Linked DNA regions of Salipiger sp. CCB-MM3. The protein of the gene in region 1 interacts with the protein of each later gene in a pairwise test. Links are inferred from orthologs where the notes say so. Each region holds a gene or a part of one and is shown in the gene's direction. Other genes may lie near its edges. The genes, in order: AYJ57_RS16275 and phnG.

What was found.
Region 2: the proteins of AYJ57_RS16275 (region 1) and phnG interact in binary tests that used the Escherichia coli proteins (3 or more experiments, as listed by UniProt). The link is inferred for Salipiger sp. CCB-MM3 from one-to-one orthologs.

What each region holds. Positions count from the first base shown.
Region 1 is NZ_CP014596.1:524,930-528,063, forward strand. The notes cover bases 280-3,099. They hold AYJ57_RS16275 (sugar ABC transporter ATP-binding protein), read left to right. Parts: upstream 280-827; coding sequence 828-2,372; downstream 2,373-3,099. Other genes in these bases: rhaS (rhamnose ABC transporter substrate-binding protein), read left to right, coding at 280-742; AYJ57_RS16280 (ABC transporter permease), read left to right, coding at 2,506-3,099. Outside these bases: more of rhaS, read left to right, coding at 1-279; more of AYJ57_RS16280, read left to right, coding at 3,100-3,134. UniProt on the Escherichia coli protein: Part of the ABC transporter complex RbsABC involved in ribose import. Responsible for energy coupling to the transport system.
Region 2 is NZ_CP014595.1:648,056-651,369, reverse strand. What follows is about bases 177-3,176. They hold phnG (phosphonate C-P lyase system protein PhnG), read left to right. Parts: upstream 177-1,451; coding sequence 1,452-1,901; downstream 1,902-3,176. Other genes in these bases: AYJ57_RS03175 (carbon-phosphorus lyase complex subunit PhnI), read left to right, coding at 2,467-3,176; phnH (phosphonate C-P lyase system protein PhnH), read left to right, coding at 1,901-2,467; phnF (phosphonate metabolism transcriptional regulator PhnF), read right to left, coding at 564-1,337; AYJ57_RS03195 (alpha-D-ribose 1-methylphosphonate 5-triphosphate diphosphatase), read right to left, coding at 177-522. Also shown: more of AYJ57_RS03195, read right to left, coding at 1-176; more of AYJ57_RS03175, read left to right, coding at 3,177-3,314. UniProt on the Escherichia coli protein: Together with PhnH, PhnI and PhnL is required for the transfer of the ribose triphosphate moiety from ATP to methyl phosphonate.

The sequences.
Region 1 (3,134 bases):
CGTGGACGCCATCGCGGTCTCGGCCAATGACACCGACGCGCTGGTGCCGGCCCTCAAGAAGGCGATGCAGCGCGGCATCACGGTGATCTCATGGGACAGCGGCGTCGCGCCCGAGGGGCGGCAGCTGCATCTCAACCCTTCGTCGAACCCGCTTATCGGCAATATGATCATCAAGCTCGCCGCCGACAATCTGCCCGACGGTGGCGAGGTGGCGGTGCTCTCGGCCACCACCACATCGACGAACCAGAACATCTGGATCGACGAGATGAACAAGGTGATGGGCGACTATCCGGGCATCGAGGTGGTCACCACGGTCTATGGCGACGATCTTGCCGACAAATCCTATCGCGAGGCGCAGGGCCTGATGCAGACCTATCCCGACCTCGACGCGATCATCGCGCCGACCTCGGTGGGCATCGTTGCCGCCGCGCGTGCGGTCGAGGATGCGGGCAAAGTGGGGCAGGTGAATGTCACCGGTCTTGGCCTGCCGTCCGAGATGGCGGGCGCGATCGAGAGCGGCGCGTCGAAAAGCTTTGCCATCTGGAACCCGATCGATCTGGGCTATTCGGCCACCTATCTCGCCTATGAGCTGGCCACCGGCGACGCCGAGGCAGCACCGGGTGCCGAGATCCCCATGGGCCGCATGGGCACGCTGACCCTCGATGACAACAACGAGGGCGCCATGGCCGATCCCTTTGTCTACGACGCCAGCAATATCGACGAGTTCAAGAGCATCTTCTGATCCGCGCCTGAACCCGGCGCAGAGTCTGGCCCCGGCGCGCCGCAGCGCCGGGGTTGCACCCAAACCCATGAACCCGGGGGCCTCGATGCAAGTCAGCCTCACCACCCCGCCCGTCGCAGCAGCGTCGGCCGATGCCGCGCCCGTGCTGCGGCTCGAGGGGATCACCAAGACATTTCCCGGCGTGAAGGCGCTCGACGGCGTCACGCTCGATCTCTACCCCGGTCAGGTCACCGCGCTGGTGGGCGAGAATGGCGCGGGCAAATCGACCATCGTGAAAACGCTCACCGGCATCTATCAGCCCGATGGCGGCACCATCACCCTTGGCGGCGCGCCGGTGCATTTCGCCACAGCGCAGGACGCCACCGCCGCCGGGATCACCGCGATCCATCAGGAGACGGTGCTCTTCGACGAGCTTTCCGTCGCCGAGAACATCTTCATCGGCCATGCGCCGCGCGGCCGCTTCGGGCTGATCGACTGGCCGAAGATGCGCAAGGCCGCGCAGGAGATCCTGTCGCGCATCGACGCCGATCTTGATCCCGACATGCCGCTGCGCGAGCTTGGCATCGCCTCGAAACACCTCGTGGCCATCGCCCGTGCGCTCTCGGTGGACGCCCGCGTGGTCATCATGGACGAGCCCACCGCAGCGCTGTCGCACAAAGAGATCGAAGAGCTTTATGAACTGGTCGAGCGGCTGCGCGCCGAGGGCCGCGCGATCCTCTTCATCTCCCACAAGTTCGACGAGATCTTCCGCATCGCCGACCGCTACACGGTCTTTCGCGACGGGCAGCACGTGGGCTCGGGTCTTATCTCCGAGGTCGATGAGGCTGAACTGGTGCGCCTGATGGTGGGCCGCTCGGTGGATCAGATCTTTCCGCAGCGCGCCCATAACGTCGGCGATGAGGTGCTGAAAGTGGTGGGTTACGCCCATCCCACCGAGTTCGACGAGATCAATTTCACCCTGCGCCGGGGCGAGATCCTCGGCTTTTACGGGCTCGTCGGGGCCGGGCGCTCCGAGGTGATGCAGGCGCTGTTTGGCGTGACCAGACCCAGCAAGGGCGCGGTGCGCATCGACGGGCAGGTGCGGGTGATCCGCTCGCCCGCCGAGGCGGTCGAGAATGGCATCGTCTATGTCCCCGAGGATCGCGGCAAGCAGGGTGCCGTCATCGGCCTGCCGATCTTCCAGAATGTCACGCTGCCCTCGCTGGCGCAGACCTCGCGCCGTGGCTTTTTGCGGCTGTCGCAGGAATTTGCCCTCGCGCGCGAGTATACCGAACGCCTCGATCTGCGCGCCGCCGCGCTGGATCAGGACGTCGGCAACCTCTCGGGCGGCAACCAGCAGAAGGTGGTGATCGCCAAATGGCTGGCGACCCAGCCCAAGGTGATCATCCTCGACGAGCCCACCAAGGGCATCGACATCGGCTCCAAGGCCGCCGTGCATGGCTTCATGGCCGAGCTTGCCGCGCAGGGCCTGTCGGTGATCATGGTCAGCTCGGAAATCCCCGAGGTGCTGGGCATGTCCGACCGCGTCATCGTCATGCGCGAGGGCCTCATTGCCGCCGAGCTGGAGGGCGACGCGCTGACCCCGGAAAACCTCGTCCGCCATGCCGCCGGGATCGGAGCGCAGCCATGACCCGCGCGCCCGCCCATGCCGCTTCTTCTCTTTCCAAATACGCCGGGGGTGAATTCGCGCAGCGAAGAGGGGGCAGCGCCCCCAACCGCCCCCAATCGCCCTTGCCACCCGCGCCAGACCAGGGAGCCTGTGAATGACGACCTTCCTGAAATCCCGCGAAGCGATCCTTTGCGCGGCCATCCTTGCGCTGCTCGCGCTGATCGCCAGCCGCTTTCCGGCCTTTGTGGCGCCGGGCAATCTTGTGCGGGTCTTCACCGACACCTCGCCGCTGATCCTGCTGGCGCTGGGGCAGACCGTGGTGATCCTCACCCGCTGCATCGACCTGTCGGTGGCCGCCAATCTCGCGCTCACCGGGATGGTCTGCGCCATGCTCAACGCCGCCTATCCCGGCGTGCCGGTGGCGGTGATCCTGCTGCTGGCGCTCGCCATGGGGGCTCTCATGGGCATGTTCAACGGGCTGCTCGTGTGGAAGCTGAACATCCCGCCCATCGTGGTGACGCTGGGCACGATGACCATCTACCGCGGCATCATCTTCGTCATCTCCGGCGGTGCATGGGTCAATGCGCATGAGATGAGCGCGGCCTTCACCGGCTTTCCGCGGGCCAACCTGCTGGGCCTGCCGGTCCTCGCATGGATCGCCATCGCCGTCACCGCGCTGTTTCTGATCGGCATCGCCCGCGCGCCGCTGGGCCGGGCCTTCTATGCCGTGGGCGGTAACCCGCATGCGGCGGTCTACACTGGAATCGACGTGGGCCGCACGCA
Region 2 (3,314 bases), on another replicon or contig:
CTCGCGCTCGGCCACCTCCAGCGCCTCGGGCAGGTGATCGTTGAACACCACGTAATCCACACCATGGCGCAGCACGGCGGCGATCAGACGCGCGCGGGTGTCTGGCATATGCGTCTCGCAGCGGATCTGCAGGCGCAGGTCGGTGTGGGCGCGGGGGCGGTAGGCGGCGATGGCGGCCATCATCTCTTCGGCGAAGTCCGGCCCCCGCATGCCGCCTTCCCAGCTCCAGCATTGCGCCAACCACGCGGTGGTGATGCCATGGCTCGCCGCCTCGCGGTCGGTCGAGCGCAGCGCGGCGTCGATCGGAAAGGTGGCGCTGGGGCGCGGCGCGATATGGCGCTCGAACGTGTCGCCATGCAGGTCGATGATGCCGGGAAGGATGAGATATCCGCTCAGATCGACCTCTGGCAGCGGGCCCTTGGTGATCAGACCGTCCTCGACGACCAGAGATCGGCGCTGCATCCGGCCGTCTCGGAGAAGAGTTGCGCCGGTGAGGCGCAAGGGGGGAAGAAAGGTCGTCATGCAAATCACCCGCCGTGCCTGCTCTGGGGTTTTCGCAAGACCTACCTAATGTCTGTGTCACCGGCGTGACGTGGTGCCGCATCGCTGCTGTGTGGAGCGGCGGTTTCTTCGTGGCTGACGGTGAGGGCCACGCGATCGCCGGCGAACCACGTGTGCCCCTGTTCCACCGGCATCCCGTCCGGGCCGAGGTTCAGCGCCACCGAGCGCAGCAGCGGCTCGCCGTCGCGCAGGTTGAGATGGCGCGCCTGCGTGGCCGAAGCGGCCTCGGCGGTGAGGCGGGTGCTGGCGCGGGTGTAATCGGCGATGCCGTGGCGGCGCAGCGCCTCGGTGACCGAGCGTGTCTCGCGCAGCGTCGCATCGAGGCCGGGCAGGCGGGTGATCGGGAAATAAGAGATGAAATGCGCCACTGGCGCGCCGCCCGCCAGCGAGATGCCCTCATGCACCAGCACCGGCGCGCCGGCGGAAAGCTGCAGAGCCTCGGCCTCGGCGGCATCTGCGGGACGGATTTCCATGCGCAGCGTGCGGCGGTCGGGCAGGCGGCCCGAGGCGCGAACATTCTGACTGAACCGCGTATGGCCGCCGATTGGATAGTCGAGCGGGGCCGCCCGCACATAGACCCCGGCACCGCGCCGCGAATGGGTGAGCCCACGCTCGGCCAGCGCCGAAAGCGCATGGCGCACGGTGTGGCGGTTCACCGCAAAGCGGGTGGCAAGTTCCGCCTCGGTCGGCAGCTTGTCTCCGGCGCGGTAATGGCCGCGGGCGATCTCGTCTTCAAGCGTGGTGGCGATGGTTTGCCAGACGGGGGAGCGGGGCATGAACGGACCTCTGTCACCGAAACTTCACGGGATGGCCTCTTGCCCGACTCGGGGCGATGGGGCTATCACTTGTCTAGTTGTATAGTTATCTAGACAAATCGGAAAGATGTCCAGATGGAAACTCCCGAACAGGAAACCGAGGCGCGGCGGGGCTGGATGGGCCTGCTGGCGCGGGCCCCGGCGGAGCGGCTGGCGGCCCTGATGGACGGGGCGGCGCTGCCCCGCTTCGACTGGCTGCGCGTGCCCGAGACCGGCGGCGTGATGGTGCGGGGCCGCATGGGCGGCACCGGCGCACCGTTCAACATGGGCGAGATGACGGTGACGCGCTGCGCGCTGCGGCTGGGCAGCGGCGAGGTGGGCCATGCGCATGTGCAGGGCCGTGACCGGAGCCATGCCGAGCGCGCCGCGCTGGTGGATGCGCTGATGCAGGGGCCGCGCGCAGACGAAATGCAGGCGCAGGTCCTGACGCCGCTGGCGACCGAGGAAGCGGCGCGGCGGGACGCGCGCGCGGCAAAGGCCGCGGCAACGAAGGTGGATTTCTTTACCATGGTGCGGGGCGAATGATGCAGGCTGATGTTCTGACAGGCGGATTTGCCGATGCCCCGGTCGAGGCGGCGCGCGCTTTCCGCGCGGCGCTTGATGCCATGGCGCGGCCGGGGCGGATCACGCAGGTGTCGGGCGCCGAGGCGCCGGGCCTCTCCACTGCCGCGGCGGTGCTGCTGCTGACCCTCTGCGACCGCGAAACGCCGCTCTATCTTGCGCCGGGCTGCGACAGCGAGGCGCTGAAGGGCTGGATCGCCTTCCACACCGGCGCGCCGCTGGTGCCCGCCGAAGAGGCGATGGTCGCGCTCGGGGCATGGGACGCGCTGCAGCCGCTCGGCCGCTACCGGATCGGCAGCGCCGAATACCCCGACCGCTCGGTCACTCTGATCGTCGAATGCGCGGATCTGCGCGCCGACGGCATGCGGCTGACCGGGCCGGGCATCGAGACATCGGCAAGGGTTTCGCTGCCGGAAGTGGCGGCGTTTGAGCGGAATAACCTCCTTTTCCCATTGGGTTGGGATTGCTTCTTCACCTCGTCTGACAAGCTGGCGGCGCTGCCGCGGACCACCAAAGTGGAGGCGCTCTGATGTATGTTGCTGTGAAAGGCGGCGAGCGCGCGATCGACGCCGCGCATGAGTGGCTGGCCGAAGAACGGCGCGGCGATGTGGCGGTGCCCGAACTGAGCATCCCGCAGATCCGCGAGCAGATGGCTCTGGCGGTGAACCGCGTGATGGCCGAAGGCTCGCTCTACGACCCCGACCTTGCGGCACTGGCGATCAAACAGGCGCGGGGCGATCTGATCGAGGCGATCTTTCTTGTCCGCGCCTACCGCACCACGCTGCCGCGGCTCGGACATTCCGCACCGGTGAACACCACCGAGATGCGCTGCGACCGCCGCATCAGCGCGACCTTCAAGGACGTGCCGGGCGGACAGGTGCTGGGGCCGACCTTCGACTACACCCACCGTCTGCTCGATTTCGCGCTGGAGGCCGAGGGCGAACCGCCGCGGGCCCGCGTGGCGGAACCGCGCCGCGAGGTGACGCCGCGCGTGACGGAATTTCTGAACAAAGACGGTCTGATACAGGACGAGCTTCGCTCAGAAGATACGCCCTCCGATATGACCCGCGCGCCGATGGAATACCCGGCGGACCGGCCGCTGCGCCTGCAGGCGCTGACCCGCGGCGACGAAGGCTTCGTGCTCGGCATGGCCTATTCCACCCAGCGCGGCTATGGCCGCAACCACCCCTTCGTCGGCGAGCTGCGCATCGGCGCGGTGGAGGTCGAGATGGAGGTGCCCGAGCTTGGCTTTTCGGTCTGCATCGGCGAGCTGACCCTCACCGAATGCGAGACGGTCAACCAGTTCGCCGGATCGAAGACCGAGCCGGCGCAATTTACCCGCGGCTATGGGCTGGTCTTCGGCCAGACCGAGCGCAA